3 regions of the Kribbella speibonae genome follow, and region 2 is predicted to be linked to each of the others. Evidence: riboswitches for the same ligand, from Rfam matches in the RefSeq annotation. Region 2 holds a riboswitch; each other region holds the start of a gene.
What was found. Region 2 has a riboswitch for cobalamin ahead of E0H92_RS30060 (ribonucleoside-diphosphate reductase subunit alpha). Riboswitches for the same ligand answer to the same signal wherever they lie in the genome.
Positions count from the first base shown of each region.

Region 1: another riboswitch for cobalamin. It lies ahead of E0H92_RS15215 (putative cobaltochelatase); the one in region 2 lies ahead of E0H92_RS30060 (ribonucleoside-diphosphate reductase subunit alpha).
Region 3: another riboswitch for cobalamin. It lies ahead of E0H92_RS35655 (ABC transporter substrate-binding protein); the one in region 2 lies ahead of E0H92_RS30060 (ribonucleoside-diphosphate reductase subunit alpha).

Region 1 is NZ_SJKC01000002.1:371,984-376,236, forward strand. It holds gene cobO (cob(I)yrinic acid a,c-diamide adenosyltransferase) at 1-104, opposite strand, end outside; gene E0H92_RS15215 (putative cobaltochelatase) at 106-2,103, opposite strand; cobalamin riboswitch at 2,165-2,302, opposite strand; gene E0H92_RS15220 (FadR/GntR family transcriptional regulator) at 2,298-3,011, opposite strand; gene E0H92_RS15225 (ABC transporter substrate-binding protein) at 3,134-4,253, shown strand, end outside.
Region 2 is NZ_SJKC01000004.1:435,864-440,116, reverse strand. It holds gene E0H92_RS30075 (class I SAM-dependent methyltransferase) at 1-136, opposite strand, end outside; gene E0H92_RS30070 (Fic family protein) at 218-1,483, shown strand; gene E0H92_RS30065 (DinB family protein) at 1,553-2,134, shown strand; cobalamin riboswitch at 2,195-2,362, shown strand; gene E0H92_RS30060 (ribonucleoside-diphosphate reductase subunit alpha) at 2,520-4,253, shown strand, end outside.
Region 3 is NZ_SJKC01000006.1:270,392-274,644, forward strand. It holds gene E0H92_RS35645 (MFS transporter) at 1-783, shown strand, start outside; gene E0H92_RS35650 (hypothetical protein) at 797-1,774, shown strand; cobalamin riboswitch at 1,805-1,988, shown strand; gene E0H92_RS35655 (ABC transporter substrate-binding protein) at 2,016-3,038, shown strand; gene E0H92_RS35660 (FecCD family ABC transporter permease) at 3,035-4,009, shown strand; gene E0H92_RS35665 (FecCD family ABC transporter permease) at 4,006-4,253, shown strand, end outside.

The sequences.
Region 1 (4,253 bases), on a different contig from region 2:
TTCCCCTTCATCTCGCCGGTGTGCACCATCAGCAGCGGACGGTTGCGGCGCTGCCGGGTGGTCAGCCCGTCCTGCGGTACGGCGACCGGTTGCCCCTTCGGCATCTCAGGCCGCCTTCCGTTCGGTGACCGTACGGATCAGGTTGCCGGCGGCAACGTCTCCGAGGTCGAGGTACTCCGCGCCGAGATCCCCCGCGAGCTCCGCCGCCAGCCCGAGCCGGACGCCGCGCCGCGGTTCGCAGTCCACCACGACGGTGGCCATGCCGCGCTGCGCGAGCCATCCGGCTGCCTGGCGGGCGCGCGCGAACGCGTTGTCGCCGTGGGTGGCGCGGCCGTCGGTCACGAGGACCAGGAGCGGACGGCGGCGCGGGTCGCGGATCGCGGCGATCCGCAGTACCTCGGCCGCTTGCAGCAACCCTTCGGCGAGCGGCGTACGTCCACCGGTCGGGAGCGATTCGAGCCGTCGTACGGCGGTCTCGACGCTGCCCGTCGGCGGTAGCGCGACCGTCGCGGCAGCGCCGGCGAACGTGACCAGACCGACTGTGTCGCGGCGCTGGTACGCGTCGAGGAGGAGCGAGACGATCGCCGTCTTCACCTCACCCATCCGCTTCTTCGTCCCCATCGAACCGGAGGCGTCGACGCAGAACAGCACGAGGTTCCCCTCCCGCCCTTCCCGCACCGCGAGCCGCACGTCGTCCGCTCGCACCACCAGGCCCGGACCGCTCCGCCCGCGCACCTTCTGGTGCGGCGCCGCGGTGCGCATCGTCCCCAGCAGATGCGGTCGCCCGGCCTCGCGCCCGACCCGGCCGCGATCGCCCACCACGCGTCCCACCTCGGTGATCGCCCGCGACCGGCGCCCCGCGACACCGGCGCCGGCCACCTGAACACTCAACAGGCGAGCCTTGTACGGCGTGGAACTGCCGGCAACGTCACCGCTCGGGGCCGGACCGGCCGGCGCCTGACCAACGGACTGCTCTTCGCCTTCGGAATCGGAAGAAGAAGCCGAGGTGTCCGCTCCCCCGCCGGGTCCACCGCTCGGATCGTCCGGTCCGTCGTCGTCCGGGTCTTCCGGTGGGGTGCTGTTGTTGATGGCTTCTTCGAGCTGCTCGTCGTCCAGGCCGGGTGCGTCGAACGGGTTCCGGCGACGGCGGTGCGGGAGCGCGAGCTTCGCGGCGGCCCGGACGTCGTCGACCTCGACGACGGTCCGGCCGGACCACGCGGCGTGGGCGACCGCGGTCCGGGCCGTGACCAGGTCCGCGCGCATGCCGTCGACGTCGAACGACGCGCAGATCTCCGCGATCTGGCGCAGGGCCGAGTCGGTCAGGATCACCTCGGTCAGCAGGTCGCGCGCCTTCACGATGCGTTCGGCGAGCTCCCGCTGCGCGCCGTCGTACCGGGTGACGAAGGCTGCCGGATCCGCCTCGTACGTGAGGCGCGCGCGCATCACCTCCACGCGGACGGCGGGATCGCGGCTGGCGACCACGTCGACGGTCAGCCCGAACCGGTCGAGCAGCTGCGGCCGGAGCTCGCCCTCCTCGGGGTTCATCGTGCCGACGAGCACGAACCGCGCCGGGTGGGTCACCGAGACGCCGTCCCGCTCGACCGTTGCACGCCCCATCGCGGCGGCGTCGAGGAGCACGTCGACCAGGTGGTCGTGGAGCAGGTTGACCTCGTCGACGTACAGCAACCCGCGATGCGCCGCGGCGAGCAGACCGGGCTCGTACGCCGTCACGCCCTCCGCGAGCGCCTTCTCCAGATGCAACGACCCGAGCACCCGGTCCTCGGTAGCGCCCACCGGCAACTCCACCAACCGCGCCGCCCGCACCGACCGCTCCCCCGCGTGCGGGCTGTCAGGACAGGACGGGTCGGGGTGGTCGGGGTCACAGGAGAAGCGGCAGCCGGGTACGACGTCCACCGGCGGGAGGATCTCGGTGAGGGCGCGGACGGCGGTCGACTTCGCCGTACCCTTCTCGCCGCGGATCAGCACGCCGCCGATGGCCGGCGAGATCGCCGCCAGGATCAGCGCGAGCTGGAGATCGTCCATCCCGACGATCGCGGTGAACGGGAACGAGTTCGACGGTCCACTGAGTGGTGCAGCCCGCATCGGCGGTGGTCCCTTTCGTCGAGCGGGTGTCCACGCCCGCTACGGCCGGTACGCCGTCCCCGCGGGCCGGCGGACGACCGCGGATGTCCTGGCTTCCAGGCCGAGGTGATGCTCGGCTCTGGTCACAGTGGCGGGACCGCCCCGGACTCCCAGCACGCTGGTCACCGGTGTTCCTCCACGACTCGTCGGCCCGATCATGGCACATCCCCCCGGCTGCGGTACGGGCCGGTGCCCAGGCGGGTGCGGACCTCGGCGAAGTGCAGGTGGACGGCCTCCTCGGCCAGGTCGGCGTCGCCGGAGTCGATCGCGTCGACCACCCGCTGATGGCGCGCCGCGGTTTCAGCAGGTGACGCCGCGAAGGTCTCCAGGTCGGTCTCGACGGCCCGGTACACGTCCCAGAACAGGCCGACCAGCTCCCGGGCCAGCGGGACCCCGGCGGAGTCGCAGATGTGTTCGTGGAACTCACGGTCCGCGGTCGCCGCGTCCAGGCCGTCGTCCCGCATCCGCGCGACACACCCGGACAGCTTCTGCTGGAGCTCGCCGTTGCCGATCCCCGCGGCGCGGCGGGTCAGCTCGGTCTCGAGGATCTCCCGGATCTCGAGCAGTTCCCGGAGCCGCTCGGTGCTGCTGCCGGATCGAGTACGGAACAGCAGCCACGGCTGCAACGCCGACGAGCTGGCCGAGCCGACGAACGTTCCGTACCCGTGCCGGATCTCGACGATCCCCAGCGCCTGCAGGGCTTTGAGCGACTCCCGGACCGAGTTGCGGCTGACGCTGAAGTCGGCCATCAGCACGCTCTCGGGAGGCAGCGGGGCGCCGGGATCCAGGTTGCGCTCGATGATCAGATCGGCGATCGCGTTGGCCAGCTCGTCACTGCGTTTCGACCGTTTCGGCCGGATCACTGTCACGACGTCTCCTCGGGCTTGACCGACTGGAGCCGGACTCCTAAGGTCGGCACTCATAGGACGTAGTACGTCCTACAACCTACCTCCTAAACCACCTCACCACATCCCCTGCCGCTGGAGGCATCGTGAAGCAAACAGGGTTCGACCGCCGCTCGTTCCTGAAGTACTCCGGTGCGCTGGGCGCAGCCGCGACGATCACTGGTGGATTGTCGGCCTGCAGCAGCGGCCCGGCCTCGACCGGAGCCGTCGGCGCCGGCGCGGACACCGGCCTGGTCACCGCGGTGATCGGCTACGGGAACAACCAGAGCTGGGACCCGACCATGACCGCCTCCGCCTTCACGATGGCGGCGATGCAGCACGTGTACGAAGGACTGCTCGACACCGACCCGATCACCCGGCAGCCGTACGCCGCCCTGGGCACGGAGGTGCCGGCCGACCTGAACGCCACGTCCTGGAAGTTCACCCTGCGGGACGGGGCGAAGTGGCACGACGGCCAGCCGGTCATCGCCGACGACGTCGTCTTCACCTTCCAGCGGATCCTCGACCCGAAGCTGAAGGTGCTCACCTACAACTTCTTCGCCGCCTGGCTGAAGGAGGTCAAGAAGGTCGACGACAAGTCCGTCGAACTGGTGCTGAACTTCCCGTTCCCCGACGGCGCGCCCCGGCTGACGATCGCAAAGATCATGCCCAAGCACGTCTTCTCCCAGACCGGCGCCTGGGACCTGGCCAAGAACGGCAAGGCGGTCGGGTCCGGACCGTACAAGCAGGTGTCGCACCAGCCGAAGTCGAACACCACGTTCGAGGCGTTCGCCGACTACAACGGTCCGCGTCCGGCGGCGTTCAAGAAGATGAACTGGCTGAGCATCGTCGACTCGTCCGCCCGGGTCGCGAAGATCTCCGGCGGCAGCGCCGAGGCACAGATCTCCGACAACATCCCGTACGCCAACATCGAGCAGCTGAAGAGCTCGGGCCTCACGGTCGAGGGCGGCAAGGGGATGAACCACCTGTTCCTGATGTTCAACACCGCCACGAAACCGTTCGACGACGTCCGGGTCCGGCAGGCGCTGTTCACCGCGATCGACACCCAGAAGATGATCGAGGTCGCGCTCAAGGGCCGCGGCAAGGCGAGTACGTCGTTCCTGAACGAGGAGAACCCGGCGTACGCCAAGGCCAAGACCGTCTACGCGTACGACCCGGCGAAGGCCAAGGCGCTGCTGGCGGAGGCCGGCGTGACGAACCTGTCGA
Region 2 (4,253 bases):
CCTCCCACTCGTAGTCGGCGAACCAGAACTCGGCGGGCCGGTCGTAGAAGTCGCTCGCCGCGTGCAGCGGCGCCCGGGCGTTCCAGTCGGCCTGGTTGGCGGCCACCATCCGTCGCGTCTGCGCATCCAGAGTCACACTCAGCAGTCTGCCCGCCACTGGGTCCACAACTTGTCCACACCCTTGTTCAAGGTTTGTGGATAAGCTTGAATAAGGGGTATGGCGAGGGTCGAGTTGCACCGCTGGCCCGGGCACCCCGACGGGTTCACCCGGGCGGAGCGCCTGGGCGGGTCGTACGAGCTGCACTTCCCCGACCCGCTGGTCGGGCGCGAGTTCGACCTGTCCGACGACGTACTCGCGCTGCTCGAGGACGCCGCCGGGGATCTTGCCCGCCTGGACGCGACGGCCGCCGTACTGACGAACAGCGAGGCGCTGGCACGGCTCCTGCTGCGTGCCGAAGCGGTCGGTTCGTCGCATATCGAAGGGCTCGTCGTCGGCGCGCACAGATTGCTGAAGGCCGACGTACTGCGGGATCGCATCAGCGACGTGACCGCCGAGGAGGTCCTCGGCGCGGTCGACGCGATGACCTGGGTGACCGAGTCCGTCCAGGCCGGGGACAAACTCGAGGTCGACCATCTGCTCGAGGCGCATCGCCGGTTGATGGCGCAGTCGCCGCACCCGGAGTACGGCGGCGAGATCCGCTACCTGCAGAACTGGATCGGCGGCCGCTCCCCCGCCGAGGCGTACTACGTGCCGCCGCCGGCGCAACTGCTCCCCGAACTGCTCGCGGACCTGATGACGTTCGTCCGTGAGTCGCCGCTGCCCGTGCTGGCGAAGACCGCGATCGCGCACGCACAGTTCGAGACGATCCACCCGTTCGCCGACGGCAACGGCCGGACCGGGCGGGCGCTGATCCACCTGATCCTGCGCGCCGACGGCCTGATCACACGCACCGTGCCGCCGGTCTCGCTCGCCCTCGCCACCCACGCCGCGGAGTACGTCGACGCACTGACCGCCTTCCGGTACGTCGGACGCGCGACGACCGTCAAGGCCCGCGCGGCCGCGAACCCGTGGCTGCGGATGTTCGCTCTCGCCTGCACGCATGCGACGGCCGAAGCGGCGCGTTTCGAGACGAACGCCGCGGAATTGAAGGCCGAATGGCGGGAGCGCGCGGCACCGGTCCGCGCCGGCTCAGCGGCCGAGTTGCTGATCGAGGCACTGCCGGCCGCGCCGGTCCTGACGCTCGCGGCCGCGGCCCGGCTCATCGACCGCTCCCAGCAGGCCGCCAACCAGGGCCTGGCCCGACTGGTCGAGACCGGCATCCTGCGCGAGGTCACCGACGGGCGCCGGAACCGCGTCTACGAAGCGCCCGAACTGATCGACGCCTTCACGTTGCTGGAGCGCCGCTTCGCGAGCCCGGCCGCGGACACCCGGATCGAGCCGCCTAGCAGACCCGTCCCGGCAAGGCCAGAACCGACACACTAGGGGGTTTGACTTTCTGACTGCGATCGAGCAAGAATTCGAACACATGTTCGATCGTACAGGGGAGTTGTGATGCCGGAGGCGTTCGACTGGGACATCCTGCACCGGCCGTCGGCGATGGCGATGGTCCGCGGCCAGCTCGGCTTCAGCTGGATGGTGCTGTCCGGGCGGCTCGCCCAGCTGACCGACGAGCAGTACTTCTGGCGACCGAGCAGTGAGGCCATCAGTGTGGTGCGCCGGCACCATGCCGGGCGCTACCGGTCACTCGGGTCCGGTGAGTGGGTCGCGCAGTGGCCCGAGGAGCCGGACCATCGCGGTCCACGCACGATCGCCTGGCTGATCGCCCACCTCACCGAGACCTTCTTCGAGCGCTGGGAATGGACCTTCGGCGCGAGCGTGCAGGCGGGTGCCGAGATCACCCTGCACGGGAACGCCCGGGACGCGGTCGCCTGGCTGACCTACTGGGTCGAGGCCTGGCAGGACGCGATCGCCGGCCTGGACGAGGACGCGGCGATGACGATCGGCCTCAGCCAGGCCAACGAACTGGACGCCGCCGAGCCGTTCGGCCACGTCGTCCTGCGGCTGAATCGCGAGCTGATCCACCACGGCTCGGAGATCATGACGCTCCAGGACCTCTACGCGGTCGCGGCGTGAGGACCACAAGATGTGCGACACGCGGCGTGGCGCTACCACAAGATCTAGAGGGATCCGCCTAGCATCACTACTGCTGGTGGTTCGGGGCGCGCAACGCCACAAGATGTTGGGCGTCCCGGGGCAACAGGGGAATCCGGTGCGACTCCGGAGCTGCCCCGCAACGGTGAGTGGACGTGCTGTCGACGCATGCCCGCGAGTCCGGATACCTGCCACCGGTGCGTGTACCGCCGGTGCACGCGGTCCGAGACCTCGCGGGTGGGTCGCAGGGCGTGACGGCAGTGTTCCCGGCCGGTGCCGCCGGTCCCGTCATGCGCCCCCTCGTGTGGTCCCGGGTCTCCGAACTCTTCTGGAGCGCACACCTGTGACCATTGCTTCCTCATCATCAGTGGCGACAGAGCTTCGTACGGAGCTCACCGTCATCCGTCGCGACGGCAGTAGTACGCCGTTCGACGCCACCAAGATCTCCGTCGCCGTGACCAAGGCGTTCCTCGCCGTCGAGGGCGCCGACGCGGCCGCCACCCACCGGGTCCGTGACCTGGTGACCGACCTGACCGGCCGGGTCGTAGCCGCCCTGACCAGCCGTGGCGACACTCGCCGCAGCGTGCAGGTCGAGGACATCCAGGACCAGGTCGAGCTGGCGCTGATGCGCGCCGGCGAACACCAGGTCGCCCGCGCCTACGTGCTGTACCGCGAGGAGCGGACCAAGGCCCGCACCCCTGCCGACCCGGCCGGCGTCGCCGAGAAGCCGGCGCTGACGGTCCGCGCGGCCGACGGCAGCCGGTCCCCGCTCGACGTCGACCGGCTCCGCGTGATCGTCGCCGAGGCCGCCGCCGGACTCGACGCGGTCGACCCCGAGCTGATCCTGAACGAGACCCTCGGCGCCTGCTACGACGGCATCCCGCAGCACGAGGTCGAGCTCGCGCTGGTGATGGCCGCGCGGTCGTACGTCGAGACCGAGCCGCAGTACAGCTTCGCCGCGTCCCGCCTGCTGCTGGACCAGATCCGCCGCGAGGCGCTGGGCCGCGTCCACGGCGAGCCCCGGCAGGCCAGCCAGGCCGACATGACCACGGCGTACGTCGACTACTTCCCGCGCTACATCCAGGTCGGGATCGAGGCCGGTCAGCTCGACCCGGAGCTCGGCCGCTTCGACCTCGAGCGGCTCGCCGCGGCGATCAAGCCGGAGGCCGATCTGAACTTCACCTTCCTCAGCCTGCAGACGCTCTACGACCGGTACCTGCTGCACCTCGGCAAAGTGCGGTACGAGTTGCCGCAGGCGTTCTTCCTCCGGGTCGCGATGGGCATGGCCCTGCGCGAGGACGACCGCGAGGCCCGGGCGATCGAGTTCTACGAACTGCTCAGCTCGTTCCGCTTCATGTCGTCGACGCCGACCCTCTTCAACTCCGGCACCACCCGCCCGCAGCTGTCGTCGTGCTTCCTGACCACCGTCGAGGACGACCTGTCCGGCATCTTCACCGGCATCCGCAACAACGCCCTCCTCGCCAAGTATTCCGGCGGCCTAGGCAACGACTGGACCCCGGTCCGCGGCATCGGCGCCCACATCAAGGGCACCAACGGCGAATCCCAAGGCGTCGTCCCGTTTCTGAAGGTCGCCAACGACACCGCCGTCGCAGTGAATCAAGGCGGCCGTCGTAAGGGCGCGGTGTGTGCGTATCTCGAGACGTGGCATATCGATGTTGAGGAGTTTCTCGATCTGCGGAAGAACACCGGGGACGAGCGGCGGCGTACGCATGACATGAACACGGCGAACTGGGTGCCGGATCTGTTTCTGCAGCGGGTGGAGGCCGGTGGGGAGTGGACGTTGTTCTCTCCCGATGAGGTGCCGGATCTGCACGAGTTGTACGGCGGTGCGTTCGCTGAGGCGTACTCGGCGTACGAGGCAGCTGCGGATCGTGGGGAGATTCTGGTGTTCAAGCGGGTCAAGGCGGTTGACCTGTGGCGGCGGATGCTGACGGTGCTGTTCGAGACCGGGCACCCGTGGATCACCTTCAAGGACGCCTGCAACCTGCGTTCGCCGCAGCAGCACGACGGTGTCGTCCACTCGTCGAACCTGTGCACCGAGATCACCCTGAACACGACGACCGAGGAGACCGCGGTCTGC
Region 3 (4,253 bases), on a different contig from region 2:
CCGGCGCTGGGCGGTGTGCTGGTCGGTTCGGTCGGCGTGACCTGGGCGTTCTCGGTCGAGCTGGCCGGGATCGTCTTCGCGACGTTGCTCTACACGCGGCTGGGTTCGTACCGCGCCGGCGAGCACTCCACGGCGCCGAGTCTGCGGGCCATCGGCGGCGGCATCGTCTACGCGTTCCGGCGCAAGGACCTGCTGGCGACGTACCTGGTCGACATGGTCGGGATGTTCCTGGCGATGCCGATCGTGCTGTTCCCGGCGTTCGCGACGGACATCCTGAAGGAACCGAAGCTGCTCGGCCTGCTGTACAGCGCGGAGGCGATCGGGGCGATGTGCGCCAGCCTGACCAGCGGCTGGGCGAAACATGTCCACCATCAGGGGCGGGCGGTGGTGCTGGCCACGATCGGCTGGGGCGCCGCGGTCGGGATCGCCGGCCTGGCGCCGAACATCTGGTTCGCGATCGTGTTCTTCGCGGTGGCCGGCGCGGCCGACATGGTGTCGGTGCTGTTCCGCTCGGTGATCTGGAACCAGACGATCCCCGACGAGATGCGCGGCCGGCTGGCCGGGATCGAGATGCTCGGCTACTCGCTCGGCCCGCTCGGCGGTCAGGCCCGCTCCGGGCTGGTCGCCGACCTCACCACGGTCCGGACCGCGATCGTCAGCGGCGGCGTGCTGTGCGTCGCCGGGGTGGTCGCGACATCCGTCTGGCTGCGCGAGTTCTGGCGGTACGACGCCCGTACCGACGAACACGCGGTCCGTGAAAGGGAACTCCGGGCGGCGGGCTAAGGTTCGTGCCATCATGCGTATCCGCCGAGTGACCGCTTCCGCGCTGACCGTCGTACTTCTCGCAGGCTGCAGTGGACCGTCGGACGAGACGTCTCCGAGTGTCCCGCCGCTGGTGTCGGTGAGTACCGCGCCGACCACCGAGACACCGACGCCTTCGGTGACGCCCTCGGCGACGCCGTCCGAGACCTCCAAGGTCGCGGACACGTTGTGCGTGCGGATGAACCCCACCTTGGTGCAGACGACGCTCGGGGTGCCGGTCGCGAACATCCAGCCCAAGGCGCCGCCGGCCGAGCTCGACATCCCGACGTACGACGTGTGCCAGTTCTCGCTCAGTGCCAGCCCCAACGGGCCGGTGCTGAGGGTCGGGGTCTCGGTACTTCCGGCGACGCAGGCGACGCTGGCGGCGACCAAGAAGGCGTACGCCGCGAATCCGCGCGATCCTGCGCTGCCAGCCAAGGTCGGCCAGGGCGGGTACGGCACAAAGACGTTCATCGTGTTCCTGCTGGGCGGGAAGATGTACAAGCTCTCCGGGCCGCAGGCGACGCCCGCGAAGTACGTCGTACTCGCCCAGGAGGTTGTACGGCAGGCGCCCGGGCTGCCGGACGCCGATCGGCTGATCACGCGCTCCGAATGTGACCGCAGTACGGCGGCGGCCGAGAAGGTGCTCGGCGTACCGGCGCAGGCCCGGCGCGACGGTCAGACCCTCGCCGGTGACCTGGTCTGCGGCTGGGTGACCTCGACGAGCGTGATCTCGAGTTCCGCGCGCCGGGAGAAGGACGCCAAGGCCCTGATGGCCCCGATCCGCAAGGCCGCGACCTCGCAGTCGATCCCGCTCGGCGACGAGGGGTACGTCGACACCGCCACCGGCCGGACGACGATCCGCGTCGGCGACGACAAGATCGTCGACCTGGTCCCGCTCCCCGCACGCAAGCTCAACCCGGACCTGATGACCCAGTTCGCCCTCTCGGTCGTCCCGCGCTACACCCGCTGAACCGCCCTACCTGCGACCAGGTCGCGGGTGTTAAGGTGACCGCGCCGTGGTGTTCGGGAAGCCGGTGAAGTACCGGCGCGGCCCTCGCCACTGTGATCGGGATGTGCACCTGTCGTACTCGTAAGAGGACCACTGGCCGCGTGCGGCTGGGAAGGTCAGGCCGGTGGACGCGGTACCCGTCAGCCAGGAGACCGGCCACGGCGTTGACCCGTCCACGAGGTGCTGGAGGCACGGTCCGCCCATGGCCGCCGTACGTGTAGTTGCCGCTGTCCTGTCGTTGTCGCTCCTGGCCGGCTGTGGTCCGGCCGCCGAAGCCGATTCCAGTGCGCGCTCGATCACCGTGCAGAACTGCGGGATCGGCGTCACCGTCGACGGTCCGCCGAAGCGCGTGTTCGCGGCGTACCAGCCGGCCATCGAAATGGCCCACGCGCTGGGTATCTCGGACCGCCTGGTCGGTACGGCGTACCTGGACGCCGAAGTGCTCCCGGAGTACGCCGGCGCGCAGGCGAAGGCGAAGTACTTCAAGAATCTGCCGAGCCGCGAGGAACTGCTCAGTCTGAACCCGGACTTCGTCCTGTCCGGGTTCAACGACGTGTTCAGCGCCGCCGGCAGCGACTCGAGCTTCGGCAGCCGGAAGAGCCTCGCCGACCTCGGCGTCCGGACCTGGATCTTCAGCCCGCTCTGCCCGACCGCCGACGGGAAGGGCGACGAGGCGATCGACCCGTCGACTGTCTCGATGGACAACGTGTACGCCGACCTGCGGGACCTCGGCCGGCTCTTCGGCGTCGAGGACCGGGCCGCGCAGGTGATCGCCGATCAGCAGCGCCGGATCGCGGCGGTCGAGACCGCGGTGAAGGACGCGCCGCGGCCGACAGTGGCGATCGTCCGGCCCGGGCTGGAAGGCGGACAGCTCACGGTCTCGGGCGGTCCGGACTTCGGGACGGTGCTGATCCGGCAGGCGGGCGGCGTGAACGCGTTCGCCGACCTGACGGCGAAGCGGAACGTGAAGATCAGCGTGGAGGAGTTCATCAAGCGGGACCCGGACTACGTGCTGGTCAGCGGTTGCTGCGACGCATCGCTGACGCCCGCGGCCTCACAGCCGGACGTCGACAAGATCCTCGGCAATCCGGCGTACGCGAACCTCAAGGCGGTGCGGGGCAAACGTGTGATCCCGTGGTTGTTCGCCAATCACTCCGCCGGCGTCCGGGGCGCGTACACCACGGAGAACCTGGGCCATCTCCTGCATCCGGACCTGGTCGATTGAGGCGAGCCGCGGGCCTCGCGGTCTGCGTCGGTGTCCTGGCGATGGTCGTGTTGCTGTCCTTGTGTGTCGGCAACCGGTGGGTCGGGGTGAGTGAGGTCTACCGGGCGTTGGTCGACTTCAGCGGTAGCGACACCGACCGCGTGGTCAGGTACCTGCGCGTGCCGCGAACCGTCGCGGGTCTACTTGTCGGGGCCGCGCTCGGGTTGTCCGGCGGGCTGATGCAGGGCGTCACCCGCAACCCGCTCGCCGATCCGGGAATCCTCGGTGTGAACGCGGGTGCCGCGGTGGCCGTGGTCGGGGCGATCGGCCTGCTCGGGGTGCACAGTCTGACCGGCTACGTGTGGTTCGCGATGGGCGGGGCGCTGGTGGCGACGGTCGTGGTGTACCTGATCGGTGGCGCCGCCCCGGTGAAGCTCGCGCTGGCCGGGGCGGCGGTCTCCGCACTGCTCGGCTCGATCACCTCGGCCGCGACGTTGCTCGATCTCTCGACCTTGAACGAGTACCGGTTCTGGGTGGTCGGGTCGTTGTCGCTCGCCACCGGCTCGATCGTCGCGCAGGCCGTCCCGTTTGTTGCTATCGGCACCGTTCTCGCGGTCGTGCTCGGCCGGTCGCTCAACCAGCTCGCACTCGGCGACGAGCTGGCGCAGGCGTTGGGGACGCGGATGCACCTGGTCCGCGTGCTCGCCGGGTTCGCGGTCGTGATCCTGGCCGGTACGGCGACCGCGATCGCGGGCCCGATCGGGTTCATCGGCCTCGCCGTACCGCACGTCGCACGGCGGATCGTCGGTCCGGACTATCGCTACCTGCTGCCGTGGTCGATGGTGCTCGCGCCGATCGTGCTGCTGCTGGCCGACATCCTCGGGCGGATCGTCGTACGGCCCGCGGAGCTGCAGGTCGGGATCGTCACCGCGGTGATCGGCGCGCCCCTGTTCATCGCGCTGGTCCGCCGCCGGCGAATGGCCGAGCTGTGAGAAGCGTCGTGGTCTCGACGGCCGGCTGGCTGCTCACCGCCGTGATCGGGGCGTTCGCGCTCACCCGGGGCGATTACGCGTTGCCGCTGGCCGACGTACTGCGGACCCTGTCCGGGCACGGCACGCTGATCACGTACGACGTCGTCGTCAACAACCGCCTGCCGCGCGTGCTGGTCGGCATCGGCGTCGGTACGGCGTTCGCGGTGTCCGGCGCGATCTTTCAGCGGCTCGCCCGGAACCCGCT